Regions from separate parts of the Vicingus serpentipes genome, predicted to be linked through region 1. Evidence: riboswitches for the same ligand, from Rfam matches in the RefSeq annotation. Region 1 holds a riboswitch; each other region holds the start of a gene.
The links. A riboswitch is a leader RNA that binds a small molecule or an ion and turns the genes downstream of it on or off. The one in region 1 is predicted to bind S-adenosylmethionine.

Region 1 (10,860 bases):
GCTATTAACTGGTAAACCGTAGTTTGATTCAAATTGTTAAAAGAATTTGATGTAGTTGTGTTTCCTAATGAGTTCCAAGTTAAACCATTATCAATTGAAAATTCCCAATCATATATACTTCCTGTATTTCCATTTGTAATTAGATTTCCAGAGTTTTGATTTGCACACACATTATTTGATCCTGAAATGGTTCCAGCATTTGGATTAGCATCAACTATAACAGTTAATGTGTCAGAGTAAACATTTGAACAAGAAGAATTACCGACAATAGCTCTAAAAAAAGTTATAGTATTAAGATTGTTAAATGTAAAGGTGTTAGAAGTAGTTCCAAGTGAAGTCCAGGAAAGGCCTCCATTTATTGAGTTTTCCCAATCAATAATATTTCCAACATAACCATTTAAAATAAGTGTTCCAGAATTTACACCTTCACATACAATTGTGTCAGAAGATAGAGATCCTCCTATAGGATTATTTTCTATTGTTACAATAGCTATTGAAGAAGTATCACTGTTGCATCCAGCAACTATAGCTCTATACCATGTGTCTTGAGAAATATTTGTAAATGATAAAAGTGATGAAGTATCGTTTATAGTTGTCCAATTTGCACCATTATCAACTGATGTCTCCCAGTTTTGGATTGCGCCTGAATAATCATTAAGTGAAATGTCACCTGAATTAGTGCCTATACATACAGTTTGTGAAGTAGGAGAGGTGGAACCTCCATTTGCTCCATTCAAAACAATTACTTCGGCAGTATCAGAATATGTGATTTCACAGTTTCCGTTTTGAATAACTGCTCGGTAAAGATATGTAGAAGGTTGATTTAAGTAATTATAAATATTGTTAGTATTAGAAAGTCCTAGCCATGAACTTCCTCCATTTAAAGAATATTCCCAATCTAAAATGGTTCCTTTTTCATTTGTAAGCGAGAGAGATCCACTATTAGGAGGAACACATATGGTTGTTGACCCTGAAATGTTACCTCCGATTGAAATTGAGTCTATACTTATTATTGCAATACTTGATGTGTCTTGAGGACAAAATTCATTTGATACGATAGCTCTATACCAAGTTTCTTGAGTAATATTATTATAGCTAATTGTATCAGATGTGTCAGAAATATTTAACCAAACACTGCCATTATTAATTGAATATTCCCAGTTTTGAACATTTCCAATAAAATTATTTAAAATTAGTTGGCCATTATTTCCACTTAAACAAACAGATTGACTAGAATTAATAATTCCTCCATATGATAAAGTGTCAGAAATAATAGTATCATATATAGTATCATTATTAATATTAAGATCCCCTGCAAGGGAGGTGAAAAATTTAAATTCGTAAGAATTAGCTATGGACAAGTCTGCATTTGAAGCAAACGTATATGAGTATGTTGAGAAAGAGGGAAAAGAAGGAATGGAAATGTTTTCAGTTACAATCACACCTCCATTTATTTGATAATTAACATCGAAACTTCCACTAAAAGGAGTTCCAAAGTTAAAAATTACTACAGTCACTGTTTCGTTATTGGATAATTCACAACCAGAAATAGGAGAAGTAGAAGATAATATTCCTATATCTTGAGAAAAACCCTTTAATTGAATACAGAATGAAAGTAGTACTATATATAAAATTTTGATATATAAATGTTTCAAATAAGTCATTTTTTGTATTAATTCATTTATATAATCATAGTACTATAAATGAAAGTATTAAAGTAGATATAAAATTTTAGTGTTAGAAATAAATTCGACTAACTATTGTTTTTTTATCGACAAATCAATTTTACATTACGAAGCAATTGCTAAAAGGTTATATTAAATCTTGTAAATAAAGAACAATAAAAAAGCCCTTCAAATTTTGAAGGGCTTTAGTCGATTTAAGCGGAGAAAGAGGTTTTTGAACCTATTTCTCTGTATCCATTGATATGATTGAGGTCTATGCGATTAGCCTAGTGGCTAGGGTAACGAATAGGGTAGCGATCTTTCAAATAACATTTATAATGCTAAGTTACTCTTTTTATTTTTTAATTGTAACTAGTTTTTTCTCAATGTCCTAATGCAGTAAGGTTGGCGGCAAATAATAATATAAGTAGTAAGTGCTTCATCGTTTGTTTTTGTATTGGCTAAAACGTTTTGGCTAAACTGCGTTTAATGCAGTTTAGGTTTTGTTGGCTGTAGTTTTTCTATAATTATATTTTCAATTTTGTCCGTAGGTTCAGATGATAATGACCTGCCTGTTCCGCTGTCAATCCTTGTTTAATCTCGTCCTCTGTCCAAGAAGCAACCATTTTTTCGTAGTCTTTATAAGGGCTGTCAGTTAACTTATCCTTTGTTTGACTAAAAAATCGTCCGCTCGGATATATGTCTATTGTGTCAAGAGCATTGAGATATTCATACTCGTCATTGTCCTTGTCAATAACCTTTTCGAGTTCAATTAGTCGGTTAAGTTCCTGTCCGTCTGGAAAAAGGCATACCTCTAAGTCCACTTTGTCTTCAAGGGATGATACCCACCCGATAATATTCTCCTCCTTTAATTTCTCAATGAGTTTGTCACGCTTTTGATGGTCGAAGTGCTTAATGTCAAGTTCATTTAGTTCGTTGTCAGATGGGAAATACTCTCTGTATATTTCCGCAACTGACGACTTTGCCCAACTTGACTTATTAAGATCAAGAACCATAAAGAGTAATTTGATATCCCGTTTCACTGACCATATTTGAATTTTTCCGGAGTTGTTTTGAAACGCTGCTGCGACGTACTTTTGTAACCCAAAGAAAATACATGCGTCATAGTCGTTCTGTTCGCCCCCTTTGTAGAGTTTTGTCCCTGCTGGTATGATGCAATGTCCATATTTGTCGTAAAGTGTCATAGATTTCAGTTTAAATTATCGCCAACAACCGAATAAACAACACGTGTTGTTTATTCGCATTATGTGTTTAATCAAATTTATATCTTTAAGCTGAAACATGCAATATTTTTATTTTAGTAGGAAGAACTAAGTGTTGTTATTTTATCCTTCCTGAACCCTAGATCTTAACTGTAATTATTTCATCAAGCCTTGTCGTATATCTTGGTGACAGCTTCTCTTGATTCATCTTCCAAGTTCTATCCATATCTTGACAAGCTAGTTTAAGCTTTTTTTGACCAATGACATGGTTCAACTTATCCATCACCTTCATTAATGCTTGATGCTTTGGATTCTCACTCGTAAACATATTAAGTTGTTTCTCACTCTCTGGTGTAATTCCCATAACGATAACTCCAGCTTTCTTATACTGATAGCCTTTTTTGTATATAGCTTTTAAGCCCTTTACAGCGAATCTTACAATGTCAATGCTTGAGTTGGTTGGATAATCTGTTTTAATCATGATGTGTCTGCTATATTGAGGTAAATCCTTTCTGTGTCCATTGGTATGTATAAACACCATGATAAGATTGGTACAAGATTTTTGCCTTCTTAATTTCTCAGCACATGTAACAGCAAAAGTGGAAACACGCTCTTTTATGTTGGCAAGGTCTCCATAGTTTTTGTCAAATGTTCTGGTGGTGGCAATAGCCTTTTTTCTCTTAACCTCATCAAGTCCAAGCTGTGGAATGCCTTCCAATTCTCTTTTCAATCTCAATCCAACAACTGACATGTTCTTTCTCACCCAATCATCTGGCAATTGGGTGAAATCATAAGCTGTATTTACATTTCTGTAGATTAATCTCTTTGCATGTCGAGAACCAATTCCCCACACATCACCAATTTTAGTCCATTTAAGAGCCTTGATTCTCTTCTCTTCCGTATCTATCACATATACACTTTTAGTTCTTTCAGCGTACTTCTTCGCAATTTTGTTTGCAACCTTTGATAGTGCTTTTGTTGGAGCCATGCCAATGCTAATTGAAATGCCTGTGCTCTTAGTCACTCTATAGTTAATTTGATGGCCATATTCTTCAAGATTAAACAAGTCAAATCCATCCAATTTTAAGAAAGCTTCATCAATGCTATAGACTTCTATGTCTGGAGTGAAAGTAGCCAAGATGTTCATGACTCTACTGCTTAAATCTCCATAAAGAGCATAGTTAGAAGAGAACACATGAATGTTGTTATCATCAAATATCTTTTGATACTTAAAAGCTGGAGCACCCATTGGAATTCCAAGAGCCTTAGCTTCGTTACTTCGAGCAATAACACAACCATCATTGTTAGATAATACAACAATTGGCTTATTCCTTAAGTTAGGTTGGAAAACACGCTCACATGAAGCATAGAAGTTATTGCAATCAACAAGGGCAAACATTTAAACCGATTTTATGATGTAGGTAACAATGCCCCAAATGGTAAAGTCATTATCTATTGTGACCTTGATGGGCTTGTATTTAATGTTTTCTGCAATTAGCCAGATTACATCTTTTTCAATCTTTATTCTTTTGACAGTAAACTCTCCATCAATAAAGCAAACAGCTATTTTGCCATTCTTGGGTTCAAGGCTCTTGTCAATTATAAGTAGGTCTCCATCTGATAGTCCAGCATCAATCATTGAATCACCTTTAACTCTGCCATAGAAAGTGGCATCTTTATTTCTAATGAGTGCTTTGTTTAAGTTAATAGATGAATCTAAGAAATCATCAGCTGGAGAAGGAAATCCAGCACTAATGCCATTTGTTACAACAGGTAATTTAAGCTTAGTAGAAGTATCTGGAGTGAAGAACTCTATGTTTTTTTGTGGATATAAGTTAACTAATTTCATTGAAGTAAAATTAGCTATTAATATTAGTTTTGTTGACTACAAAAAGTAGTTTTAATAAAAAGAATAATTTTATTTTTTACTTTAAGTGAATTAATAATCTAGAAATATGGAAACCCCAAAAAAAAGATACTTTAACAATCCATCTACTAAAGATTACCTAGTTGCTTTAGCTTACTTTCCCAATTTTGTGAAGTTGCTAGATACTAGTAATGCTCCTTATGAGAAAATAATTACGTGGCTATTAGAAAAAGAGAGTTTGTTGAAAGAAGATGATTTTTACTTGCCAACTATCAAACAATTAGCAATTGAACTAGATATTAAGACATCAAATGTTACCAAATATTTAAAAATGATTTACGAAGATATTGTAGCATTAAATCATAATAAACCAGAGTTATTTAAAAATGAAGGACAATACTCTTGCAGACTTTCATTCACATATATTGGAGAGCATTACTTATTTAATTTAGGACTTGATGTTATCCCAAGGGTAGGTGAATATTTGGATATATATTTCGTTAACCCTATGATTGGAGGAACAGGATTCTATGTAGACAAAATTTATCATGATTATGATTATGTTGGGCACTCAATAAATGTTATGTTAACTGCTAAAATTCCTAATACATATTTGAACTTATTAAAAGGTAAAGCATATTTGCAGGGAGATATTTCCTTTATGGAGTTTATAGAAAGAGATATAAGTAATGAACTTCAACAAGAACTTATAAATAGGTATAAAAATCTTTAAATTCTTTTATTAGTTTGTTTCAGCCCTTCCCCCTCCTGAACTTTTTGGGTAATCACCTAATTTTAAAAGAAGTAGATTGAAAAAAAATAGAATAGGGTAGTGAAAGGGTAACGGGTTATTATAATTAACGGCTCGGCTATGCGCAGGCAGGGATTTTAACCACTGAACTTCCTACGAAGAACTGAACTTTAAATTTAGCACTTTCCTGTCCTACGAAGCACGAAGCCCCTGCTTGCGTATAGGTGATGTTAGCTGCTGTGCTCTTTTTCATAGAATTAATTATTATCTGCCAGACCAAGTCATAACATCGTCAATGTCGCCATCAAAATCGTCCCAGTCACCAAGTTGTCCATCCGTCATAGCATTAAAGGTGTCACGGTCATAGTCATGGTTATCACTATAGTCATCATAATCATCGGAATAGTCTGCATCCTCTTCTAAATTATCAATTATATTATTTTGAGATAGTTTCATCGCTTTTTCAAGTGAAAGCATGTAGTCACTTATTCCTTGCTTTCCTGTTTCCTCAAATATTTTCTCAATTGCGATACCAATCCTTAAGGATGAAATTGTTCCATTCTCATGGTAACTGCCTCGATAATTTTTAAGCTCATAAGGAAATATTTTTCTTCTAATTGCATATTCTGCAAAATGCCAATGTGCATGTCCGCTTGAAGGATTCATAACAATAGCCTCATACATTTCATTTAAGCCATAGTCATTTAGAGATTCCTCTTTTGTTCTCCCAATTCTGTATAGCGTTCTGCTTTTTCTTTTAAGGTTTAGTGCATTCTTAAAATTATCAAGTGCCTCTGTGTATTTTTCTAAACCATTAAGTATTTTGCCTTTGAAGTAATACCCGATTTCGTTTGATGGTTGTAAATCTATAAAACTGCTAATTGAATTTAATGCCGCAGCATATTTATCTGTGTGGTAGAAAATAAAAGATTTCAAGAAATCCAACTTGAATGCAGAGCAATCAAAGTTTGTTGCGTTTGAAAATATTTCAGACACTTCGTCTTTGTTGAACCAATCACCTATAGTGCAATCGCATGTTATGTAATCGTAACCAGTAATCAGATTTTCATATGCAGCATTGAACTGGTTTAATTTCAAAAAAGACATTGCTTTCTTGAAATAATATTTTCCTGCCTTTTCCCAATTTTCATTTTTGGTAAATTGATAAACTTCTTTCCCTTCATTTAACTTTTGATTGATTAAGGATTTGTCATTGAATGATTTTGCAAAGTCCTTTATTTCTTCATCAATGTAAATGTCCATTGTGTGCATTTTTTGCTTGAGAAAAAGTCCTTCAAAGGTTGTTGCTCTGCTTAGAGCGACATATGCTTGTCCGCTTGCAAAAGTGCCATCGCCAAAATCAATTACAACTCTGTCAAAGGTTAAACCTTGACTTTTATGAATTGTAATTGCCCAAGCTAACTTTAAAGGATATTGCTTGAACGTTCCAACAATTTCTTGTTCAATTTTCTTTTTCTCCTTGTTGTATTGGTATTTGATGTTTTCCCAAACTCTTTTATCAACTGAATGAACTGAACCGTCTTTAAGTTTTACTTTGATAGTCGTGTCGGTCAATTCATTTACTTGTCCAATTGTTCCGTTAACCCAGCGTTTGTCTGTATCGTTTTTAATGAAAATTACTTGAGAACCTTCCTTCAAAATCATTTCAGGTTCTGTTGGATATTTACTTTCCTCAAATTCGCCTGAAACCTCCGCTGTGTATTGGAACGGATTTGTTTTTAGTTCCGAGAGTTTGATAGAATTTACTCTGTCTGCTAAATCGTTTTTTGTTGTAAGAGTAATTGCAAACTCTTTTTTCTTTAACTCGGATTCAGAAAATACTCTGCTATTTAGTCTATCAATGTCTGTTTGCAATGTTTCTTTTACTCTGACTTTATCAAGCAGAGAAATAAATACAAGGTCAGTCTGTCTGTAAACCTTTTGTAACTCAACTGTAAACAAATTTATCTTTTCAAAAACCTTTGCGTTATAGAAATAAGCACTGCCGTATATTTCATTTATGATTTTTTGCTCACCAGATTTTCTAATCGTTACAGGTTCTAATTGGAAAATATCGCCAACAAAAACAACTTGTTTTCCGCCAAATGGCAAATTTGGATTGCCTCCATTTCGCCTCAATGAGTAATCAATTCCGTCTATCAAGTCAGCCCGGACCATTGATACTTCATCAATGATTAAAGTGTCCATTGCAGAAATGATTTTTCTTTTCTCTGAATTTTTCCAAAACACTTTTATGTCTTCGTCTTCAGGCAATAGCGGTCTTAGTGGGAACTGAAAGAAGGAATGTATGGTAACGCCCCCAACATTTACTGCTGCAATACCTGTCGGGGCAACTACAACATAGTTTTTTGAAGTCGTCTCAACGATATGTTTGAGGAAAGTGGACTTGCCCGTTCCTGCCTTACCTGTCAAAAAGAATGACTGATTAGTCTCTTGAATTAAATCAAGAGCCGTTTGAAATTCTATGTTGTCTAAGTCAAGTTCCATTTTTGTTTTCTGTCTGTTCGTTTAAAGCTATAGAGTTTCAAATTAGCACTGTCCCCAAGCATTGCAGCTAACATCCGAATAAACGTAACGGTACGTTTATTCGCACTATGTATTTAACGTAAATTTAGTAATTTAATTTTTCTTATAAATTATTTTAACTCGTTTCGAGTACTCAATTAGAATTGATTGTATTCATTTTAATTGATTTAATAGAGAGTTAGATTCAATAATCAAAATACCATAGTGTTTCTTCATTCCAAATTTTATAATCTTATTGTTATAGCAGATTAAAGTTGGATTAAACTTTAGTTTTTCAGGGTATTTTTCTCTGATGTATTTAATAAGGAGAAAGTAAACTTCCTCCTTATTTAGTTCTGATATTTTGATGTTTCTCATAGATTTAATAACTAGTATTTAATTTTCGTCAAAGGTTTGTCATAAAAAATCCAGGAAGCAAATGTATCGTCAGGATATTCAAACCAAATTGAATATAACTCTCCATTTTTGTTATACCTTACTATACTTCTTTTTATATTACCATTTGATATTTCTTTTAACAAGTTTGCTCGGTATTCGTATTCAATATCTCCATTAGAAAACACTGCTTTTACTGCAGTATTTATTTTCATAGTTAGAGGTTCTATTTCTGTGTAACCTTTCAATTTTTTTCTTTTTAATACGAGTAAGTCGTTATCAATAGTTAATTCCCAATTCTTTCTTAACACATCCCATATTTGAAATTCTTTATTTAAAGTGTCTTCAATTGATAGAAATGTTTCGTTATCATACATCTTAAAGATTTGTCCTTCTGTTAAATCAAATTCTTCAACAAAGTCTAGAGTTTGAATTGTATTAATATCGAATCCATAAGAAATTAACATTTCATCTATTTCTTTAGGAAATGGTTTTTGATATTGAGAGAAGCTATCTAATGAAAATAAAATAGCTATAATAATCAAGTTTGTAGTTTTCATAATATTTGGGTTTTAGTGGTTAATTAATATGGCCATCGATCATTTGTTTGACTAGTATTATCTTGGTTAATTTTTTTGTCAATTTGTGATTGCCTTTCTTTTTCTTCACGTTCTATTCTAATTTCTTCTATCCATAATTCTAAATCTTTCTGACTGCCTTTTTTCCTACAATATCCACAACCCCATTCGTCATCAGTAGTAGTTACCATTATAAAGTGCTTTCCGTTTGATAGAGGACATTTTGCTACCCAGCTTTTTTCTGTATAGCCTGTAGGTATAGGATTTAAATTACTTTCTTCAAGAAATGTGATAAATGGAGTAATGTTGTTTAAAGCTGCTTTCTTATTTTTCTCAGGTATTTCGAGAATTTCTTTTACGATTAGGTCAAATTCAATTTCAGTAAATACATTACTTCGGCCATACCTTCCATAACCAAACATTGGTTTATATTCTTGAAAGATTAACCTAACAATGTCGTGAAGAATTACTTTAATAGTTGGAAGGGACTTAATTTTAAGATAATGTAGGAAGATTCTTATTTGTGGATAGCTGAGGGTAACTTCATAATCTTTTATTTCTTCAGCCTCCTCTCTATTATCGTTAATACTAATGATTAGTCGATTATCTTTTACTTGATAATAACATAGAACGGCATCAAGAATATAATGATATTCAAGTTCAAGAAATAAAATTTGTTTAGTGCTTGGGTAAATGCTCATAATACATAAGTTTAGATTGGTAAATAATTTAACTCATGTAACTTGATTTGTTTTAGGAGGTGAAGTCTGTTTTTTTGACTGTTGTCCGTATTCTGAACCACCGTTGCTTTTCTGCTCGGTTGGTATCTCTTAAAAAGAGATTCAAGATACATGATAATTGTTTTTTTAATTTCTATTAGTTCTCCATAAGAATGTTCCATTTTCAGTTTGAGCTCCTTTAAGCCAATCTACTTCAAAGTTTATTTCTCTTACTTTTGGCTGAAGGTGTTGTATTCTTTCAACGCCATAAAAAGAATGAGCAGAATCGATGATGAAATCTTTGTTTAATACTAATCCAAAATCAATTAGCCTATCGTGAAGTTGTGAGATTCCATAATGTCCCATGTCTAAAAAGTAGATCAGACTGTCATGAGAATGGAGATTAAGTCCTTTAAAAAACGCAGTAGTTTTATACCCGAGTTTATCAAATAACTTTTTACCATCAATAACTAGATAGTTATAATCTACTCTTATGGATACATCTTTAGGAATTTTAGTTTCTGTTTTCATTGTACATAAGTTTTAGTTAATAAATAATTTACTTATGCATCTAAGAATTGTATTTTGACAGCTGAGGTTAATTGTTTTTGACAGACTGCCCGCATACTAAACCACCGTGGCTTTTTTGCTCGGAGGGTATCTCATAATGAGATTCTTGATGCTTGTGGTTTTGATTAAAGGGTACCTTTAATAGTTTCAATTAAAATGGTATTCTTTTCTCCTCTAACCAAATTTTCAATTTTTTTCTTTAAGTCAGTTTTACTTTGCTTTTCTTTAAGTCCCATCACAAAACCAGTTTCTCCTTCTGTTCTTTTTATCTTGACATTAAAGAAGCTTGAGTTGGCTAATTGATTATTGTATTCTTTCCAACATTTTGCAATTTGATTAGCTGTGGTCAAATTATCTTTTCTCCAACGATTAGAAATGATTATTTCTAAAAACATTGTTTGGTTTTGATAGCTAATTAATCTTGAAGATAAGCCTCCATGCATTCTGTATAGCTTATCAACTCTCATTATATGAGATTCATTAATTCTGTTTAATTCAATTTGATTCATGATACATTAATTTAAAAGGTTAATAATTCAATGTATCTTTTTTAATATTTTGGCAGC
Region 2 (10,860 bases), on a different contig from region 1:
TATAGGTTGTTGCAAATAAGGTGTTGCAAAACAATTATCAACTATATATAATAATTTGTGCTGTTTCGCAAAATTTCCCAACCATTCTAAATCAATAATATCTACTCCTGGATTGGTTGGTGTTTCTATAAAAACCAATTTAGTATTTTCCTGAACTGCATAACTCCAATTTTCGGTATCATTAATATCTACATAAGTAAATGTAATTCCCCATTTGGGTAAAATTTTGGTTAAAATAGTGTGTGAAGAACCAAAAATAGAACGACAGGCCAACACATGATCACCTTGTTTTAATAAAGCTCCAAAAGTGGTAAACACAGCTGCCATACCAGTAGCTGTAGCCCAACCAGCTTCAGCACCTTCTAATGCACAAATTTTTTGTATTAATTCCGTTGTATTTGGGTTTGAAAATCGACTGTAAATATTGCCCTCAACCTCATCAGAAAACATTGCGCGCATTTGTTCAGCATCATCAAATACAAAACTTGAAGTTAAATGTAATGGTGTCGAATGTTCGTTAAATTGTGAACGATCACTCTGAGTTCTTACGGCTAAGGTTTCAAAATTTTTCATAGTTACTTTATTGTGTATGTTGCTGTAATTTCTATCTCTTTATTTAAACTTAATGCTACTGAACAGTATTTTGTTAAGGTTAAATCAATTGCTTTTTCAACTTTATCAGCATCTAGACTTCCTGTTAAAACAAAATGAACATTGATACTCTTAAAAGCTTTGGATGGTGTTTCATCTCTTGTAGCTGAAACTTCAACCTGATAATCGTCTAGTACCTGTCGTTGTTTTTTTAATATTAAACCTAAATCTATGCTTGCACAACCTCCTAAACCCATTAATACCAATTCCATTGGTCGAGCTCCTTTTCCTTCTCCTCCAATCGCGGGATTCGCGTCAATGTTTACGATAATTTTATCTTCATTTTTAGCTTCATAATGAAAAGCTTGATTGACTCTTTTTAAATTTACTTTCATAACTAGTGTGGTAATTTTTGTTTTAATAACCCATAACTAAATGTTCCAAGTACAGCAAAGATAATTGGTATTATCATTACAAAATTACCCGCACCTAAATGAACAAATAATGGAGCTGTACATGCTCCGATAATTGACCAGCCTAGACCAAAAATAATTCCACCAAATAAATTAGCTTTAAACTGCAACGGTTTTCTTAAAGTGTCAATCGTTGAATTGTTAAACGATTTTAGGTTTAATTTTTTAATAATGATTACCGAAATTATTCCTACTAAAATTGCAGATGCTATAACTCCAAACATATGAAAAGATTGGAAATGAAACATCTCAACAATACGATACCACGAAACAGCTTCAGATTTGATTAAGATAAATCCAAAATAAAAGCCAAGAATTACAAATTTTAAATTTTTCATAAAATATTATCTAATATTAAAAAAGTACCAATTATTCCGCCAATAAAAAACCCAATTACTGCAATTAAAGAACTTAAACTTAACAACGATAAGCCTGTAATGGCATGTCCTGAAGTACAACCGCCAGCATACCTAGAACCAAACCCAATTAGAAAACCTCCTAAAGCAATAACTAATCCTGTAAGAGAAAATAGATTGGACCAATTAAAAATAGCTTTTGGGAGTATTCCGTTTACTTCTATATTTTTGGATCCAAAATATAATATTCCAGTATCACTTAGTTCTCCTTGCTCTACTAAAATAACCTGAAACAAAATAAACCCAGAAATTATAACGCCTAATACAAAAAGAAAATTCCAGAAATAACTCCTTACACTATAAGTAAAATATTCATTTTTACTTACTCTTGATAAAGTACAGAAATGCTTAAATATTGATGAAACACCAAACTTTTTATTATCTATAATTAGTAACATAGGTACTATTAGTCCCAATAATGGGCCAGAAATATACCAAGGCCAAGGTTGTTTAAGTATGTTTATTATCTCTTCCATATTTTTTACAAGTGTAATCCACACTCCGTTTTAGGGTTATTATTCCATCTTCCATCTCTTTCTTTTCCGGGAACAGTACAGTGTTTACAACCAATAGAAGAATATCCTTTAGATACCAAAGGATGGAAAGGTAACTTATTTGTTTTAATATACTTTTCTCTGTCTTTTTTTGAGACATCTAATAATGGGTAAAATTTTAATATTCCTCCACGGTCTTCAAAAATATCTAAGCTTGCTCTATGATCGCTTTGCCATTCCATTAACCCAGAAACCCATACAGTAAAATTCTCTTTTATTAAAGTTAAAGGCTCTACTTTATTTATTGAACAACAAAGATTAGGGTCTTTTTTCCATGTTTCATCTTTAGTTGTAAAATCATGTTTCCATTTTTCTGCACCAATACTTTCTACATTTAAGGCATAAAGCTTTGTCAATTCTTCTTTATATTGTAATGTATCATCAAAATGATATCCCGTATCGATAAAATATATTTTTTGTGCTGAATTTACTTTAGAAAAAACACGCAATAAAAAAGCAGAAGTGGCTGCAAAAGAAGATGTTAACATTATTTCCGTCGCATCAAAATCTTTATACAATTCTTCTATTCTTTCTTCCACAGAAAGTAAGTTATACTTTTTGTTTAGCTTTTTTATTTCTTCTGCTGAAATCTGTCTTTTTATATTACTCACACTCATTAGTTTAAATATATTTTGAAATCTTTTTTTACCAATGTTAATTCATCAACAATTTTTGAATTACTATTAAGGGCAATAGTTACATTATTTAAATTTTCAATTTTATGATGTAAATCAGCCTTTATTTTTTTTCGAATTGAGTTTAATAATTTAGTAGAAAATTCTACTTCATCAGGAATCACATCTTCAAAATACATTCTCATTTTTTTAGCCAAAGTTGGTGATTGTCCATTTGTAGAAATACCCAATTTCAAAGCTCCTTTTGTAACTATACTCCCCAAATAAAAATCACATAATTCGGGGTCGTCAGCAACGTTTGTTAAAATATCAAGACGTTCAGCATCTTGTTTAATTTTAACATTTAACGCTCTATCATCAGTAGCTACAATTAACAAATTAATTCCTTCAATATCTGTTTTGTGATATTCTTTTTCAATCAATACAACGTTACTATAAAAATGAGATAACTCAATAATTTTATAATGAAACTCTTTAGATACAACAGTAATATTTGCTTGAGGACTACTTTTTAATATGTAGGTTAATTTTTCTAATCCAACCTCTCCTGCTCCAATAATTAAAACATCTATTTTGTCCAGTTTTAAAAAAATAGGGTACAATGTATTTTTAGTTTCCATAATAATTCAAATTTGAGATTTCATTAATCAATACTTCTTGCTTTAAAGCCACTACTTCACCAATAATAATAATTGCTGGCGACTGAATGTTTTCTTCAATTTTTAATCTTTCAATTGTATTTAACGTACCATAAATTGCCTTTTCAGATTTTAATGTTCCGTTCTGTATAATAGCAATCGGTACATTCCCTTTATTTTGTTTTTTATAAAGATTAACAATTTGTGTTAACTTGTTTACACCCATCAAGATAACTACCGTTGAGTTAGTTTGAACAGCTAATTTTATATCTTCTGAAAGTACTCCATTTTTATTAGTAGCTGTTAACACCCAAAAACTCTGACTTGCTCCTCGATGAGTTACAGGTATTTTCTGAGAAGCAGGAACTGCCACTGAACTTGAAATACCAGGAATTACATTTACTTCTATCCCAAAAGATTCAACATATTGCAATTCTTCATAACCTCTTCCAAAAATAAATGGATCTCCTCCTTTTAATCTAACCACTTTGCCATAGTTAAAAGCATGATCTATGATTAGTTTATTAATTTCATCTTGTCCAAAGCTATGTTTACCCACTCTTTTACCAACGCACATTAGTTTTGCAGAAGATTTAGCATGTTTTAAAACTGCTTTATTAATTAATGCATCATACAGAATTGCATCTGCATTTTTTATCGCATTAATTGCTTTTAGTGTTAAAAGCTCTGGATCTCCTGGCCCTGCTCCTACTAATGTTACTTTTGATTTCATTTTAATTTTTCAGTTCTGATTCTAGTCTATACTCTTCAATATTTTTAAGTATCGATTTAGCATCTGTTAAATATTTTAAAGCAAATTCTGCTGTTGGTTTATTCCCTTTAATTTGATAAACCAACTCCGAAAATGTAGTTTCTAATTTTAGTGCTTGTTTTGTTCCAAATTGTTCTTCAAATTGCGCTATAATTCCTGCTTGGGTATTCGTTTTAATTCCATCGGCAACTAACAAAGCTTTTGCTGAATTGATTAAAGACGTGTAAGAATGATAAATACTATCTGCCCATTGTTCATCATTTAAGGCTTCTTGAGCATAAGTCAATTTTTCTTTACTCTCTACTAAAATAGTACTTACTAAATCCAACACAACGCCAGCACACTCACCAACTCCAATTGCTTTAACATAAGCTTTATCGTATCCCCAATCAATAAATTCATCTTCTTTTAGGTTTGATGTATCTGATAAAGGTTTTAATAATTCGTAAAAATATTTTTGGCCTTGTCTATCATAATACGTTAAAAAAGATTCTTCTTCAATAATGTTATCTTCATAATCATCCAACAGCAACCTTAAAGCGTTTGGACCTCGTTTACTTGGAATTTTAATCACTTTATCAGCAAATCTTCCTTTTCCGTCTCCTAGAATTCCTCCACCCAACAAAACTTGTAAAGCAGGAGCAACTAATTCACCAGATTTGATTGACATTCCTTGAAACCCAATATGAGCAATGGTATGTTGCCCACAAGCGTTCATACAACCACTAATTTTTATTGTAATCTCTTTATTTTTTGCATATTCAGGGTATTCCTCTTTAAGCACTTTTGTTAATTCAGATGCTATTCCTGTGCTGCTAGCAATACCTAAATTACAAGTGTCTGTTCCCGGACAAGCTGTAATGTCATGCGTAGAATTATAACCAATTTCAGTAAACCCTAATTGCTTTAATTCGACATAGAAAAAAGGCAATAATTCTTCTTTTACATGTCTTATTAAAATATCTTGTCGTAATGTTAACCTTAACTCATTTCCAGCATAATCACGAATTAAATCTGCTAACTTTCTAGCTTTATCCGTATAAAAATCTCCTAATGGAACTTTTATTCCAATAGCATACAACCCTTCTTGCTTTTGTTTAATTACGTTTACTTTTTTCCATTTTTCGTATGCTTTTTCATCCTCAATTTTTACTTTAAAAATTGTAGGACTTGGAATTTCTACTGGCACATCATAAGCGGATGTATCAATTGGGTAAGTTAGATAAGATAAGGCCTTCTGTTCTTCCTCAATCAGCTCTCTTAGCCTATCTAATCCAACATCTCTAACTAAAAATTTAAATCGTGCTTTATTCCTATTTGCCCTTTCACCATATCGATCAAAAACTCTTAACACACTTTCTATAAATGGTATTATTTGCTCTACGGCTAAAAATTCATAAGCTACGTCTGCTAATCGAGGTTGAGAACCTAATCCTCCTGCAATTAACACCTTAAAACCTCGAATAATTACTCCATTTTCAATTTTGGTTTTTGCTATAAAACCTAAATCATGCATATAACTTAATGCCGTATCTTCATCACTTCCTGAAAAAGAAAGCTTAAACTTTCTGCCCATATCTTGCCCAACTGGATTTCTTAAAAAGAATTTAAACGCAGCATCAGCATATGGCGAAACATCAAAAGGTTCCTTAGGGTCAATTCCTGCAGTTTCAGATGCCGTTATATTTCTTACCGTATTTCCACAAGCCTCTCTTAAGGTAATATCACTTTTTTCTAGTTCTGCCCATAACTGTGGTGTTCTATCTAAACTCACATAATGAATCTGAATATCTTGTCGAGTTGTAATGTGCAACCTTCCTCGCGAATATTCATCCGAAACATCAGCTATTTTATGTAATTGCTCAGAAGTAACTTTGCCAAAAGGTATTTTAATTCTAACCATTTGAACTCCAAACTGACGTTGCCCATATACTCCACGAGCTAATCGTAAGCTTCTAAAGCCTTCTTCATTGATCTTACCTTCTTTAAAAAGACGAATTCTTCTTTCTAAATCAATAATATCTTTCTCAACAACTGAATTATTTAAATCTTCTAATTCTGTTCTAAAACTTTTCATTGTTAAGCATATTGTAACGCATAAGCGAATTCATATTTTTTATTTAACTGCTTTAAAGCTTCATCTGTAAGTGCTATAAGAGATAATTTTTCATCCAATAACTCTTCTTGAATTTTAATTAAGTCAGCAATACTCACTTTAGCATACCCTTCTGATTTGTTGATAATTACAACCTCTTCAATATATTTTTCAAACTGGGTTATTTTATCAGAATAAACCCAAATAAATTCTTGAGTTTCGTACTTAATTCGCTTTCCTGACAAAATTTTATCATACTTGTATTTATAGTTTTCTGGTGCTTTATAGTCGCTATAAATTACTTGCCCTGTTGGCAAACTACCCGCTCCTTTGCCAATTAACGTTTGTTTTCCTATACTTTCTGAAACAACTTCTACAGCATTAAACTCATTGTCAACATTATAAAAAACGCTATCGTTAGTTATAAAAGTTGGTAATACTGATAACCATAGTTTATTGTTGTTCGATTTTACCGAAGCAATTAATTTAATTTTTAAATTATTTTCTCGAGCAAATGCGATATCACTGTCAGTAATATTTTGAATCCCAATTTTTAACACTTTAGATGGAGAAATAAATTTTCCAAAAGCATGAGTAGTTAAAATCAGCAACTTATACAAGGCATCACTTCCACTAACATCAGAAGTTGGATCAGCTTCTGCAAAACCTAACTTTTGTGCTTTCGCTAATGATTCTTGATAAGAAACATTATCCTTAAATATTTGTGTTAGAATATAGTTTGTAGACCCATTAAATATCCCTTGAATTTGAGTTACAGTATCTAAACTGTAATAATCATTTAAGGTTCTAATAATTGGAATACTTCCACAAACAGCTCCTTCATACAAAAATCTTCCTTTACTTTTATTTTCTAGTTCAAGTAATTTTTCTAGATTGTTAGCTATCATTTTTTTGTTTGCAGAAACTACATTTTTACCAGCTTTTAAAGCTTTAGTAACTATATCAAATGCTTCTTTATCATCACTAATTAATTCAACTACAGTTTCAACAGATTTATCATTAATAACTTCATCTGCCTCCGTAATAAATTTAGCTTTTACTTCATCTCTTTCTTTATTGTTGTTTTTTATAACAATTTTAGGCAACAGCTTTTCTTCTTTATTTTCTTCTAAGTAGCTGTAAAATCCTTGACCTACAACTCCAAAGCCAATTAATCCTATATTTTTATTAAGCGTACTCATATCGTTTAGTTTTTAATTTTTGTGTTAAATAAAATTTTTCAAATAATTCTTTTAGTTGGTCTGTTTCTATTAAAAATCCATCATGACCATATAATGAATCTATTACTTCCAATTCAGCATCTTTAATGCTATCTGCTATTAAAATTGACTCAGAAACTGGAAACAATAAATCAGAATTTACAGCTACAACTAATGTGTTTGCTTTAACTTGATTTAATGCTTTAGTAATGCTTCCTCTGCCTCTACCCACATCATGACTATCCATCACCTTACTTAAGGTCCAGTAAGAAAAAGCATTAAAGCGATTAACTAATTTTTCACCTTGATAATTTTGGTAAGACGAAGCTTTATAACAATCAATTCCCTCTCTATTGTCCTCTTGAGTTGCTCGATAAGTATTGTAATTACGATAGCTTAATAATGCAATAGAACGAGCTGCTTTCAACCCTTTTAAACCCGCATCATCGCTGTAAGAATACCAACTTCTATCAGCTTTAATTGCTAAACGTTGACTTTCGTTAAAAGCAATTCCCCAAGGAGAATGCTTTGCATTAGTAGCTATTAAAATTAAATTCTCTATTAAAGATGGATTTATAATGCTCCATTCTAACGCTTGTTGCCCGCCTAATGAACCGCCTAAAAGAGTTTGAATTTTTTTAATCTGTAAATAATCTTTCAACAGCTCAAATCCATTTACAATATCTCGAATAGTAAGTTGAGGAAAGCTATGGTAATATTTATTTCCATTATCAGGATTAATTGACAAAGGTCCTGTAGATCCATAAGCCGACCCCAAAACATTTGCGCAAACAATAAAATAGTTTTCAGGATTATAAAATTTGCCTTTACCAACTAATCCATTCCACCACTCTTCAGGATTTGAATTAGCTGTTAAAGCATGTGTTATCCATATCACATTATCGCCTGTTGAGTTTAACTTACCTATAGTAGTATAAGCAATCTCTATCTTTTGTAGCGATTCTCCAGATTCTAATCCGAATATTTTGTTGTATTTATAAGTTTGTAGTAACATTTTAAAAAATAAAAAATGAGATTTTAAGATATAGTTGTCTCCTTTGTTTTGGAGAAACATTACCTAAGTTTTCGAGAAAATAATTGAATAACTAAATGGTAATGTTAATGACTGAAACAACAGCACATAAATGGCACTACACAATTATGATGAGCCCTTAAAGGCAAATTAGAAACACAACTTACTTGTAGTAAGTTTTTTGTCTTAATTGATGAATAATTCGTTTTCATTTTGCAATTTTTTATATGTTCCGCAACATCGCGGATAGGATTTGGCACCGGTTTTCCAATTCTTTTTACAGAACTTTTAGTTGGTTGCCAGAAGGTCAAAGAGCCTATTCTCTCGCTTCTTCTTTATAAACAATTACAATTCACTGGGTGAGTGGTAACTGAAAATCAATGCAAATATAAAGAACAATGTTTTATAATTCAAAATTTAATTCTGTATTTTTATTATAAAAACCAAAATTCAATACATTATTTTGAAATGATAAATTAAAAGGCACAATAAAGTTGTTTTATAAATAAACAACAAAAGAAAAATTATGATATTACTTTAAAATAATTCGACCTAGTTTTTCAGACAATTGGCGCTGCACACCTTTTAGGTGCTTATATTCAGTCATTAGCCTAATTTGTTCTATATCGTTCTTTTCTATTTTAAGTTGTGAACCGATCTCTTCAAGTAAATATTCTACCTTCGTGGCTTTAAAGGCGAAAACACTATTAAATATTGCCATTTTAACCTGGCTTTCTTCAGTTTTAACAAAAATGCCGTGGTTTTTCCAATTTTCACTCACTTCATATTTGTTTGATAGAACATCAATCGCTAATCTACTTATATCTTGATTTAAATTATTGATAAAATCTTGGTGTGTTGGAATTCGTTCTTCATTTACCATCTCAACATAATGATTAAAAGCTTCTTGTAGTATTGGGTTGTCAAACGTTAATCCGTCACCATTAATATTAGACAGAATATAAACTGCAGCTGTTACTTCTTGTTGTTGAATTTCTTCATTTTCACCCAACACATCTACTGTAATTATTTCGGCTCCATAAGAAATTAATAACCTTATAATTTCATGCTCCCAATGTGCTACCTTACTTGAAATACTTGAGCTTTTTTCTTCTTGTGGTTCGTAAAAGTCTTCAATTGGTGGTGGACCATCATCAAAATGTTGCTGTTGAGGCTTTGAAGCTTTACCCCGTAAAATTTTATTTGTTTCGTTAATTAATGCCTGCTCACCTATATCAAGCAGCGAACTACATTCTTGCGTATAAATAGAACGTTTAATTTGATCAGGGATTATTGCAATACTAGCAACAATTTCTTTAATTAATTCAGCTTTTTTAATGGGGTCATTTCCAACTTCTTCTAATAAAACCGAAGTTTTAAAACGAATAAAATCTTGAGCATGCTCTTTAATATATGCTATTAACTCATTTGAAGAATGATTTTTAGCATAAGAATCCGGGTCTTCACCATCAGGAAAAAGAACAACCCTCACATTCATCCCTTCTTGCAAAATCATATCAATACCTCTAAAGGAAGCTTTTAATCCAGCTGCATCTCCATCATAAAGAATTGTAATGTTTTCGGTAAAACGTTTAATTAATCGTATTTGCCCCTCCGTTAAAGAAGTTCCTGAAGAAGAAACTACATTTTCAACACCTGATTGATGTAAAGAAATAACGTCAGTATAACCCTCTACCAAGTAGCAATTATCTTGCTGTATAATTTCCTTTTTGGCAAAATAAATACCATAAAGCACCTTGCTTTTATGGTATATTTCTGATTCTGGTGAGTTTAAATATTTGGCAGCTTTTGCCTCAGTTTTTAAAATACGACCTCCAAATCCTAAAACCCTTCCTGAAAGGTTATGAATAGGAAACATTACTCGTCCTTTAAAACGATCGAATTTCTTCTCTTCTTTAACTATTGTTAAACCTGATTTTTCAAGAAATTCAATACTATGACCATTCTTTAAAGCCTCATCTGTAAAAGCACTCCATTCATCTGGGCTGTACCCCAACTCAAACTTTTCAATAATATCTTCTCTAAATCCTCGCTCTTTAAAATAGCTCAATCCAATTGCCTTTCCGGCTTGGGAATTGTGCATTTGGTCTTTAAAATATTTTGAAGCATAATTAGAAACAACAAACAAACTTTCCTTTTCGTTTGCTGCCAATTTTTGTTCATCTGTCTGCTCTTCTTCTTCAACTTCTATATTATACTTATTGGCTAAGTAACGTAAAGCTTCTGGATAAGAATAATGCTCATGTTCCATTATAAAATTAATGGAGTTTCCAGCTTTGCCACATCCAAAACATTTATAAATTCCTTTTGCAGGAGAAACAGTAAAAGAGGGGGATTTTTCGTTATGAAATGGACAATTACCTAAGTAGTTAGCTCCACGCTTTTTTAACGCAACAAACTCTCCGACAACAT
Region 3 (10,860 bases), on a different contig from region 1:
CTACTCAGGAAATGTATAGCGATAGTTGGCATTTACATCCAAACGTTAATGCAGGAGGAGGTTCATATATGTATACATTGTTAACAGGAAGATGTGGGCAAGAATCAAACGATCCAAACACTTCTGCTGATGGGAGTTATTTTACAGGGGTTAAAGTAGGTTATGAAATGGCATGGACAATGATGCATTTAAAAAGTAAAGCTCCAGGTTTTAGAGTGTTGAAAGGAAATAAACAGGATACATTAATTGATGGTGTAAGCACTAAATATATAGATGTACACTTTCTTAATCCTCCAACTGATTCTGTTTTTGTTAATGTGAGTTCAAGTGTGCCTAATGTAATAAGTTTTGATAATACACAATTAATATTTACCCCTCAGAACTATAATACGCCTCAACGAGTATACTTATCCCCTGGAATTAATGCAGGTGTTAATGATACAGCTTCTGCAGTATTTACTTGTAGTTCTAACGATATATTTTATGACAATTTCTCTGATCTTTGGAATTATCGAATATATGGAACAGTAACAAATATATCATCAGATATAAATTTATCAAATATTATTATTTATCCTTCACCAGTAAATAATGTCTTAAATATATCAGGGGTAGAGGCTAGTGATGTTTTTAGTATATATTCAATGCAAGGCTCATTGTTAGTGCAAGGGAAGGGTAACACTGTAAATGTAAGCAATTTATCAAGAGGTATTTATTCTATTAGGATAATAGGAAAAGAACAAACGATAATTAAGAAATTTTTGAAGCAGTAAAAGTTGAAGCTATTTTTAAAAAAACTTATTAAGTTGTATTGGAATATTCTGTCGATTAGTTTTTGGAGTGCCCAATATCTTGTGTAATTAAGGGTAGCAAAATTCTGAAACTTTTTTAAAGTTTTTGAAGGTAACCTATAGCAGAATTGTAAAAACCGGTAACGAAATCGTGACCAAAAACAAACCCCGCAAAATAGACTAGCTATTTGTGCGGGGTTTAGCGTTTTGAGTGTGGGCCCACCTGGGCTCGAACCAGGGACTTTCTGATTATGAGTCAGATACTCTAACCAGCTGAGTTATAGGCCCGTTCTAATATTCATTAGAAACAGGCTGCAATTTTACGTAAATGTATTTTAATTACCAATAATTCCGATTACTATTTTGCTATTTTTGTTGCTTCTATGTTAGAAAACGTCAAAAATATTATATTCGACCTAGGTGGAGTAATTATAAACTTGAATCAAGATTTAACCTATGCTGCATTTAAGGAACTTTTTCCTTCTAATTTTGAGGCAATACTTCTTGAGTTGGACAGTAATCATTATTTAGAAAAGTTTGAGACATCAGAAATCACATCAAAAGAGTTTATTGATTTTTTTCAAAAATTTGATATTTCAATTTCTGAAGAAAATATAATTAGCGCATGGAATAGTATGTTGTTAGATATTCCTGAAAATCGAATTGCATTAATAAATTCTTTAGCTAAAAAGTATAATGTAAGTTTGTTAAGTAATACAAACGAAATTCATTATCAATTTATTGATGAGTATGTTATTCAAAAGCATAAAATAAAAAGTTTTGATAGTTTATTTAATCATACATTTTTATCTCATAAAATAAGCTTAAGAAAACCCAATACTTCAATTTTTGAATATGTGTTGAAAGAAGCAAACTTTTTGCCTAATGAAACTTTATTTATTGATGATACACTAGAACATATTAATTCAGCCAAACAATTAGGAATTCGAACTCATCACTTAAATTTGCAAGAGAATCAATCATTAATACAATTATTCAATGAACATTAACGGAAAACATCATCATACCATATGGGTTAGCGAAATCAATGAAAAATTAATTCAAGTTTTTGACCAACGTTATTTTCCACATAAAGTAGAAGTGTTTGATATTTCTACTACAGACGAAGCTGCTTTTGCAATTAAAGAAATGGTAGTTAGGGGAGCTCCATTAATTGGAGTTACTGCTGCTTATGGAATGTACTTAGGTTGCATAGAGGCTTTAACGCAAAGTAATCCAGATGAATATTTAAAACAAGTTGCTAGTAAATTAAATGCTACTCGACCAACAGCCGTTAATTTGTCATGGGCGGTTAATGAAATGGAATTAGCTTTAAAAAATGCATCTGATACGGATGAAAGGGTTAGGGTTGCTTTAAAAAGAGCACATGAAATAAAACAAGAGGATATTGATATTTGTTTTAATATTGGTCAGTATGGCTTAAAATTGATTCAAGAAATTTCAAAAAAGAAAAATGGAAAACGTGTAAATATTTTAACTCATTGTAATGCTGGTTGGTTAGCAACAATAGACTGGGGAACAGCTACTTCCCCAATTTATCAAGCACAACAAGCAGGTATAGATGTACATGTGTGGGTGGATGAAACAAGACCTAGAAATCAAGGCGCTAATCTAACAGCTTTTGAGTTGAATCAGCAAGGAGTTCAACATACATTAATTAATGATAACACCGGAGGTCACTTAATGCAACACGGCATGGTTGATATGGTAATTGTGGGAACGGATAGAACAACCCGAAATGGCGATGTAGCTAACAAAATTGGGACTTATTTAAAGGCGCTTGCAGCACACGATAACAATGTTCCTTTTTATGTGGGGTTACCTTCTTCTACCTTAGATTTTGATATGGTTGATGGGGTGAAAAATATTCCAATAGAAACTCGAGATGAGAATGAGGTAAAATATATTCAAGGGAAAGTTGACGGTGAGATTAAATCAGTTTTGATTTGTCCAGAAACAACACCCGCAGCAAATTATGGTTTTGATGTTACTCCTGCAAAATATGTTACAGGATTAATAACTGAAAGAGGAATTTGTGAAGCTTCAGAAAAAGGTATACAACAATTATTTCCAGAAAAATTTTAAGATGAGTAATCAGGATCAATTTATAGATGAAGGTTATATTAAGTATAATATTAACTGGATTAATGAAGTATTACCCATAGCTGTTCCCAATCAATTGATGCATTGGAGAGATAAAATGCACGAATTAAAACAAATAGGGCATTATGCTGATATTAATATTGGATATGGTAATATAAGTGTAAAAACAACTAAAGGGTTTTTAATTTCAGGTACTCAAACTGGAGATGTCTATCCTATCCAGCCAGAACATTTTACCTTGGTTACTGATTATGATATAGAAGCAAATAGTGTTACATGTAAAGGCGAAATAAAAGCATCATCAGAATCTATGACCCATGCAGCAGTTTATGAAGCTGATGAAGCTATTAATGCCATTATTCATATTCATAATCAAAAGTTATGGGAGAAATTAATGGATAATGTGCCAACAACAAAAAAGGAAGTACCTTATGGTACTCCAGAAATGGCGAATGAAATTTTCCGTTTATTTAAAGAAACAGCAGTTCAACAAGAAAAAATAATTGTTATGGCTGGCCACGACGAAGGAATTATCTCATTTGGTAAAGATTTAGAAGAAGCAGGAGAAATCTTACTTAATTTCTTGGCAAAGTTCAATTAGAACTCCATTAGTGCTTTTAGGGTGAATAAAACAAACTAATTTATTATCAGCACCTTTTTTTGGTGTTTCATTTAAAATAGTAAAACCCTCTTTTCTAAGTCTTTCCATTTCAGCATAAATATCTTCTACATCAAAAGCAACGTGATGAATCCCTTCACCTTTTTTATCAATAAATTTGGCAATAGCACTATCTGGATTTGTAGCTTCTAATAATTCAATTTTGTTTTCTCCTACTTTAAAAAATGAAGTCGACACACCTTCGCTTTCTACAATCTCTGTTTTGTATGGCTCTTGATTAAAAAGTTTTGAATAAATTTCATTAGCTTTTTGTAAATCTTTTACAGCAATACCTAAGTGCTCAATCTTTTCCATAATTATTAGATATAAAAAAAGTCCCGTTTTAGCGGGACTTTAAATTGAATTAAATTCAATATTATTTTTTTACAAAAGTATCAGTTTTGTTATCGTAGTTTAAGTAGTAAATACCTTTTTTAAGGTTAGTTACATCTACTTTCTCTCCAAATCCTTTTTTAACAATGTTACCAAAGCTATCGTAAACTTCAAATAAAGTTTCACCTGTAAAGGTTACAAAATCTTTCGCTTTAATTGGGCTAAATGATACTTCACCTAAAGTAGAAATGTATCTTGAAGCTTGAGAATACCTTGGCTTGCTAGAATAGTCAACTTGTTTTACTCTAAATTTATTTTCTCCTGAATGAGGAGTAATTTTAAATTCATACTTATTGTCTTCAGCAGAACCATTTCCATCAACTTCACCAACCTTTATCCATTTGTTCCATCTGTATTGCTCAACAATGTAAGCTAATTTTCCAGTTTCATTTTTAGTTACCCAGGTAAAACTTCCGTCCTTAGATACATCCATAGAAACAATTTCGAAAGTACTTTTTGGTTTTAAAACCTCTGGATTTAAAACTTTTGGCTTACAATCATCTTTATGTTTGATTTTAACAATTACAGGATCACCAACTTTTAATTGGAAATTTGCAAAGTCAATTTCAAAAGCACTAGAGTTAACTTCATCAGTAGTTACTTCACCGTTTATGGTTACTTCAAAAGTACAGAAACCAACGCCGCTTCCTGCAAATGGGTTTTGTACATAAAGGTTTTTACCTTGGTAATGACCTTCAAGAACTATTACTCCTGCATTAACTTGAAATGCGAATAGAGCTACAAGTAGTGTGGTTAAAATTTGTTTCATTGCTATAAAAATAACTATTATAGGTTTAGTTTAGTGTGCAATATTAAAGCTTTATTTAAAATATTAAAAATTTTTTTCAAGTTTTATCAGTAATAAAACTTAATTAGTCGATATTGTTAAATAATTAATAGCGCAATTAATTGGTTTAAAATTAAAAAGATAAAAGCTTAAATCAAAATTATTTATAATCTTAACGTAAAAAAATTAATTTCGCCGTAAAATTATTTTATTGATAAAATGAAGAGAATTAAAATTAGTGACTTGTTTGCCTCGGCAAAAATTGGTGAAGAAGTATTGGTAAAAGGCTGGGTAAGAACGTTTAGAAGTAACCGTTTTATTGCTCTTAATGACGGGTCTACTATAAATAATATTCAAGCAGTTGTTGATTTTGAAAAAGAAGATGAAAGTCAATTAAAAAGAATAACAACGGGATCTGCTATATCTATAGTAGGAGAAGTGGTTGAGTCGCAAGGTAAAGGTCAAGATATAGAAATTGTTGTAAAGTCATTTGATGTTATTGGTGATGCTCATCCTGATGAATATCCTCTACAACCAAAAAAACATTCACTTGAATTTTTAAGAGAAAATGCTCATTTACGTTTTAGAACGAATACGTTTAGTGCAGTTTCTAGAATTCGTCATAATATGATTTTTGCAGTACATAAATTCTTTAACGATAAAGGGTTTTATAATGTGCATACTCCAATAATTACGGGCTCAGATGCTGAAGGTGCAGGAGAAATGTTTAGAGTAACTACGTTAGATTTAAATAATGTTCCGAAAACAGATGAAGGAAATATAGATACAAAGCAAGATTTTTTTGGAAAAGAAGCTAATCTTACTGTTTCTGGTCAGCTTGAGGCTGAATTAGCTGCTTTAGCACTAGGTCAGGTTTATACTTTTGGACCAACTTTTAGAGCTGAAAATTCAAACACTACGCGTCATTTAGCTGAATTTTGGATGATTGAACCTGAAGTTGCATTTAATGATTTAAATGACAATATGGATTTGGCAGAAGAAATGTTAAAATACTGTGTACAATATGCTTTAGATAATTGTAAAGAAGATTTAGATTTTTTAAGTAGTCGTTTAATTGAAGAAGAAAAAGGAAAGCCGCAAGACCAACAATCAATGGAATTGATTGAGAAATTAAAAATGGTAGTTGATAATGATTTTGTTCGTTTAACTTATACTGAAGCGATTGATATTTTAAGGAACTGTAAACCAAATAAAAAAGGAAAATTTCAATATAAAATTGAAGGTTGGGGAGCTGATTTACAATCAGAGCATGAAAGGTATTTGGTAGAAAAAGAATTTAAAAAGCCTGTAATCTTAACTAATTATCCAGCAAACATTAAGGCATTTTATATGCGTCAGGATGATGAATTGCCAGAAGCTAAACCAGGAATGGAAGTTGGAACAACAGTAAGTGCAATGGATATTTTATTTCCTGGAATTGGAGAAATTGTCGGTGGGTCGCAAAGAGAGGAAAGATTAGATGTGCTAAAACAAAAAATAGCTGACTTTAATATACCTGAAGATCATGTTTGGTGGTATTTAGATACTCGTAAATTTGGAACAGTTCCTCATGCTGGTTTTGGTTTAGGATTTGAACGTTTAATGTTATTTGTAACTGGAATGACTAATATTAGAGATGTAATTCCCTTTCCAAGAACACCAAAGAACGCAGAATTTTAATAGAAAAATAAAAAATATATAATAGCACCTTTAAAGTTTTATAATTTTAAAGGTGTTTTGTTTTGTTAAGAAAGAATATAATTTGGATAAAAGTCAATTCTGTTGATAATTTCCGAATTTAATTAGGAAATTGATAAAAGTGTAAATACTTTTGTGCTTTGTTCTTTTAAAGAAAAATTGTCTGCACGGACTCCGTGCTTATCAAGAAAAGTGGAGGGATTAGGCCCTGTGAAGCTTTGGCAACCAACTATAAGTTTCGAATATTCGAAATTGGAAAACCGGTGCTAAATCCTATTCCGTTTATTCGGAAAAAGATAAGTAGAGAAATATATTATAACCCTTCTGCTTATTTAAAATAATAGAAGGGTTTTTTTGTTTTATGGCAAATATTAGAGAAATATTAAAAGAAAGAATTTTGGTGTTGGATGGTGCTATGGGAACAATGATTCAAAGGCATCAACTAACTGAAGAAGATTTTCGTGGTGAAAGATTTAAAGATCATTCTTGTTCTTTAAAAGGAAATAATGATTTACTTTCTATTACTAGACCAGATATAATTAAAAGTATCCATGCCGAATATTATGCAGCTGGTGCTGATATAGCTGAAACGAATTCTTTTGGAGCGACATGGGTTGCTCAAGATGATTACGAATTAGCTTCAGCGGTTTACGATATTAATTATCAATCAGCTAAGCTAGCAAAAGAAGTAGCAAACGAGTTTACAGCAAAAGAGCCTAATAAACCTCGATTTGTTGCAGGTTCAATGGGACCTACTACTAAGCTTGCATCTATGTCTCCAGATGTAAATGACCCAGGATTTAGAAACATTAGTTTTGATGAGTTGGTGGATGCTTTTAAAGAACAGGCAAGTGGATTAATTGATGGTGGCGCAGATTTATTATTGGTAGAAACTATTACTGATACCTTAAACGCAAAAGCAGCGTTGTTTGCAATTAATGAAATTCAAGAAGAAAAAGGAACTGATTTACCAATAATGATATCAGGAACAATTACTGATGCTAGTGGTCGAACCCTTTCAGGTCAAAATACAGAAGCTTTTGTTATATCTGTAGAACATGCTAAACCAATGACTATTGGTTTAAATTGTGCTTTAGGTGCAGAAGCATTAAGACCATATTTAAAAACTATTAGAGAAAAATCTGATAGTTTAGTTAGTGCTCATCCAAATGCAGGCTTACCAAATGAAATGGGAGCTTATGATGAATCACCAGAATTTATGGCAAAACAAATTAAAGTCTTTTTAGATGAAGGGTTGGTTAATATAGTTGGTGGTTGCTGCGGAACAACACCTGCACACATTAAAGCAATTGCCGATTTAGCTTCAACTTATTCTCCAAAAAATAATTAAGCATGAGTTTACATCCAGACTACAAAGGAGATTACAAATACAAATGGACAAACTTACCTTACCTAAAACTAAGCGGTTTAGAACCATTAATTGTTACTCCAGAAGTTAATTTTATCAATATTGGTGAGCGTACAAATGTTGCCGGGTCAAAGAAGTTTTTAAGATTAATTAACGAGAAGCAATTTGAAGAAGCATTAAGTATCGCTCGTCAACAAGTAGAGGGTGGGGCTCAAATCATCGATATTAATATGGACGATGGTTTGATAGATGGAAAAGAAGCGATGGTTAACTTTTTAAAGTTAGTAGCTGCCGAACCTGATATTTGTCGAGTACCAATTATGATTGATTCCAGTAAATGGGAAATTATTGAAGCTGGGTTAAAAAATGCACAAGGAAAATGTGTAGTAAATTCAATTAGCTTAAAAGAAGGAGAAACACAATTTATTGAGCAAGCAAAAACTATTTTAAGATATGGTGCTGCTGTTATTGTAATGGCTTTTGATGAGCAAGGACAAGCAGATAGTTATGAAAGAAGGATAGAAATTTGTGAAAAATCATATCGAATTTTAGTGGATAAAGTAGACTTCCCTCCTCAAGATATCATATTTGATCCTAATATTTTTCCAGTAGCAACAGGAATGGAAGAACACCGAAGAAATGCATTAGATTTCTTTTTGGCTACTCGTTGGATTAGAGAAAATTTACCTGGAGCTCACGTTAGTGGAGGTGTAAGTAATGCTTCTTTTTCATTCAGAGGGAATAACACCGTTCGTGAAGCAATGCATTCTGCATTTTTGTATCATGCTATAAAGGAAGGAATGGATATGGGGATAGTAAATCCAGAAATGTTAGAGGTTTACAGTGATATTCCGAAAGAGTTATTAGACAAAGTAGAAGATGTATTATTGGATAGAACTGATGATGCAACCGAACGTTTGTTGGATTATGCCGATAATGTAAAAGGAACAGTTAAAGAACAAAAGTTAGATTTAGAATGGCGTGAAGGTTCTTTACAAGAAAGAATTACACATGGGTTGGTAAAAGGAAATGCTGATTTTATTGAAGAAGATGCTGAAGAAGCTCGTTTGATTGTTGATAGACCGTTGCAAGTTATTGAAGAATACTTGATGAATGGAATGGGAGTGGTTGGAGATTTGTTTGGTTCAGGAAAAATGTTTTTACCACAAGTTGTAAAGTCTGCTAGAGTAATGAAAAAAGCCGTTGCTCATCTACTCCCATACATAGAAGCTTCTAAAGAAGAAGGTTCTAATGCTGGTAAAGTTTTGTTAGCAACAGTAAAAGGCGATGTTCATGATATTGGTAAAAACATTGTTGGAGTAGTTTTAGGCTGCAATAATTATGAGGTAATAGATTTGGGTGTAATGGTTCCTTGCGAGAAAATTTTACAAGTAGCTAAAGAACAAAATGTTGATTTAATTGGACTTTCTGGTTTAATTACGCCTTCGTTAGATGAAATGGTTAATGTAGCCAAAGAAATGGAGCGAGAAGGATTTACAATCCCATTATTAATTGGAGGAGCAACTACTTCTAAAGTGCATACTGCTGTAAAAATTGAAGAGCATTATACAAAAGGACAAGCAGTTTATGTATTGGATGCTTCTCGTTCTGTAACTGTAGCAGATAGTTTGTTAAGCGACAAAAAAACTGAATATGTTAAAGCGATTAAAGCTGAATACGAAACCGTAAGAACACATTATAATAATAAACAGGTTAGGAAAGAAATGCTTTCGTTAGTTGAAGCAAGAGCTAACAAATATAAAATTGATTGGAATACAAGTAAAATTGTTAAGCCACAACTATTAGGAACAAAACAGTTTGAGAATTATAGTTTAGAAGAAATTTCTGAATACATCGATTGGACTCCTTTCTTTAGAACATGGGAATTAGCAGGAAAATACCCAAACATTTTAACTGATGAAGTAGTAGGTGTTGAAGCAACAAAAGTATTTAACGATGCGCAAAAAATGCTGAAACAAATAATCGACGAAAATTGGCTAACTGCTAAAGCAGTAATCGGAATTTGGGAAGCAAATACAATTAACGACGATACCATTGAAGTGTATGAAAATGGAAATAAAATAACTCAACTACATCAATTAAGACAGCAAGGCAAAAAAGCTAAAGAGGCTGTAAATATTAGCCTAGCTGATTTTATTGCACCAAAAGAAACTGGAAAAATCGATTATATTGGTGGTTTTGTAGTTACAACCGGACATGGAATTGAAGAGCACATTGCACGTTTTGAAGCTGACCACGATGATTATAATTCGATAATGATAAAAGCTTTGGCTGATAGATTAGCAGAAGCTTTTGCAGAGTTGATGCACCAAAAAGTGCGTAAAGAATATTGGGGGTATGCAAATAATGAAAACCTTAGTAACGAAGATTTAATAAATGAAAGTTATAAAGGAATACGACCAGCGCCAGGTTATCCGGCTTGCCCAAATCATACATTGAAAACGGAGTTGTTTAAAATTTTAAATGCAGAAGAATTAACGGGTGTAACGTTAACAGAAAGTTTGGCAATGTACCCAACTGCTGCAGTAAGCGGAATGTATTTTGGTAACGAAGAAGCTAAATATTTTGGAGTTGGTAAGATAGAAAAAGACCAAGTACAAGCTTATGCTAATGCTAGCGATTTTTCTTTTGAAGAAGCTGAAAAATGGGTTAGTGCTAGTTTGAATTATTGATTGAGGCACAATTTTAGCATAAGAAGATAAAATTTATCTTTGTGCCAATGATTCAAAAAATAGTTATAATAATTTCAACGTTTTTCTTTTTACTTTCTATTCAAGTAAAAAGCCAAAATGCAGATTGCGATAATTTATTAGAATTAACAGATACTATTTATGTAGCTAAAAATGTTACTGGTTTTGGTAATAAGAAAGAATTTTCAGGTAATGATTTAGAAAATAAACTAGGGTTTGAAGAAGAAGCAAATTCAATATGGTATTTAATAAAAATGCCAGCAAACGGAAAGTTTACATTTGAAATTATAGCGCAAAATAAACAAGATGATTGGGATTTTTTATTGTAT

Region 2: it holds a riboswitch for S-adenosylmethionine, as region 1 does, so the genes downstream of both, FRY74_RS09110 (homoserine O-acetyltransferase family protein) here and FRY74_RS06395 (hypothetical protein) in region 1, are expected to answer to the same signal.
Region 3: it holds a riboswitch for S-adenosylmethionine, as region 1 does, so the genes downstream of both, FRY74_RS11450 (homocysteine S-methyltransferase family protein) here and FRY74_RS06395 (hypothetical protein) in region 1, are expected to answer to the same signal.

What each region holds. Positions count from the first base shown of each region.
Region 1 covers NZ_VOOS01000002.1:534,869-545,728, reverse strand. The annotation lists gene FRY74_RS06430 (gliding motility-associated C-terminal domain-containing protein) at 1-1,664, opposite strand, end outside; gene FRY74_RS06425 (hypothetical protein) at 2,192-2,869, opposite strand; gene FRY74_RS06420 (Y-family DNA polymerase) at 3,027-4,286, opposite strand; gene FRY74_RS06415 (LexA family protein) at 4,287-4,736, opposite strand; gene FRY74_RS06410 (hypothetical protein) at 4,843-5,487, shown strand; gene FRY74_RS06405 (AAA family ATPase) at 5,770-8,013, opposite strand; gene FRY74_RS06400 (hypothetical protein) at 8,421-8,987, opposite strand; gene FRY74_RS06395 (hypothetical protein) at 9,011-9,706, opposite strand; SAM-I-IV-variant riboswitch at 9,767-9,861, opposite strand; gene FRY74_RS06390 (hypothetical protein) at 9,872-10,255, opposite strand; SAM-I-IV-variant riboswitch at 10,319-10,412, opposite strand; gene FRY74_RS06385 (hypothetical protein) at 10,420-10,803, opposite strand.
Region 2 covers NZ_VOOS01000004.1:70,088-80,947, forward strand. The annotation lists gene FRY74_RS09065 (O-succinylhomoserine sulfhydrylase) at 1-573, opposite strand, end outside; gene FRY74_RS09070 (OsmC family protein) at 576-986, opposite strand; gene FRY74_RS09075 (YeeE/YedE thiosulfate transporter family protein) at 989-1,402, opposite strand; gene FRY74_RS09080 (YeeE/YedE family protein) at 1,399-1,956, opposite strand; gene FRY74_RS09085 (phosphoadenylyl-sulfate reductase) at 1,962-2,651, opposite strand; gene FRY74_RS09090 (precorrin-2 dehydrogenase/sirohydrochlorin ferrochelatase family protein) at 2,651-3,289, opposite strand; gene cobA (uroporphyrinogen-III C-methyltransferase) at 3,279-4,040, opposite strand; gene FRY74_RS09100 (HEPN domain-containing protein) at 4,042-6,156, opposite strand; gene FRY74_RS09105 (homoserine dehydrogenase) at 6,159-7,376, opposite strand; gene FRY74_RS09110 (homoserine O-acetyltransferase family protein) at 7,363-8,409, opposite strand; SAM riboswitch class I at 8,648-8,771, opposite strand; gene dnaG (DNA primase) at 8,960-10,860, opposite strand, start outside.
Region 3 covers NZ_VOOS01000006.1:2,055-12,914, forward strand. The annotation lists gene FRY74_RS11410 (T9SS type A sorting domain-containing protein) at 1-773, shown strand, start outside; tRNA gene FRY74_RS11415 (tRNA-Ile) at 1,006-1,079, opposite strand; gene FRY74_RS11420 (HAD family hydrolase) at 1,175-1,801, shown strand; gene mtnA (S-methyl-5-thioribose-1-phosphate isomerase) at 1,791-2,897, shown strand; gene FRY74_RS11430 (class II aldolase/adducin family protein) at 2,899-3,516, shown strand; gene mce (methylmalonyl-CoA epimerase) at 3,487-3,888, opposite strand; gene FRY74_RS11440 (T9SS type A sorting domain-containing protein) at 3,950-4,735, opposite strand; gene asnS (asparagine--tRNA ligase) at 4,973-6,433, shown strand; SAM riboswitch class I at 6,629-6,754, shown strand; gene FRY74_RS11450 (homocysteine S-methyltransferase family protein) at 6,813-7,802, shown strand; gene metH (methionine synthase) at 7,805-10,513, shown strand; gene FRY74_RS11460 (OmpA family protein) at 10,561-10,860, shown strand, end outside.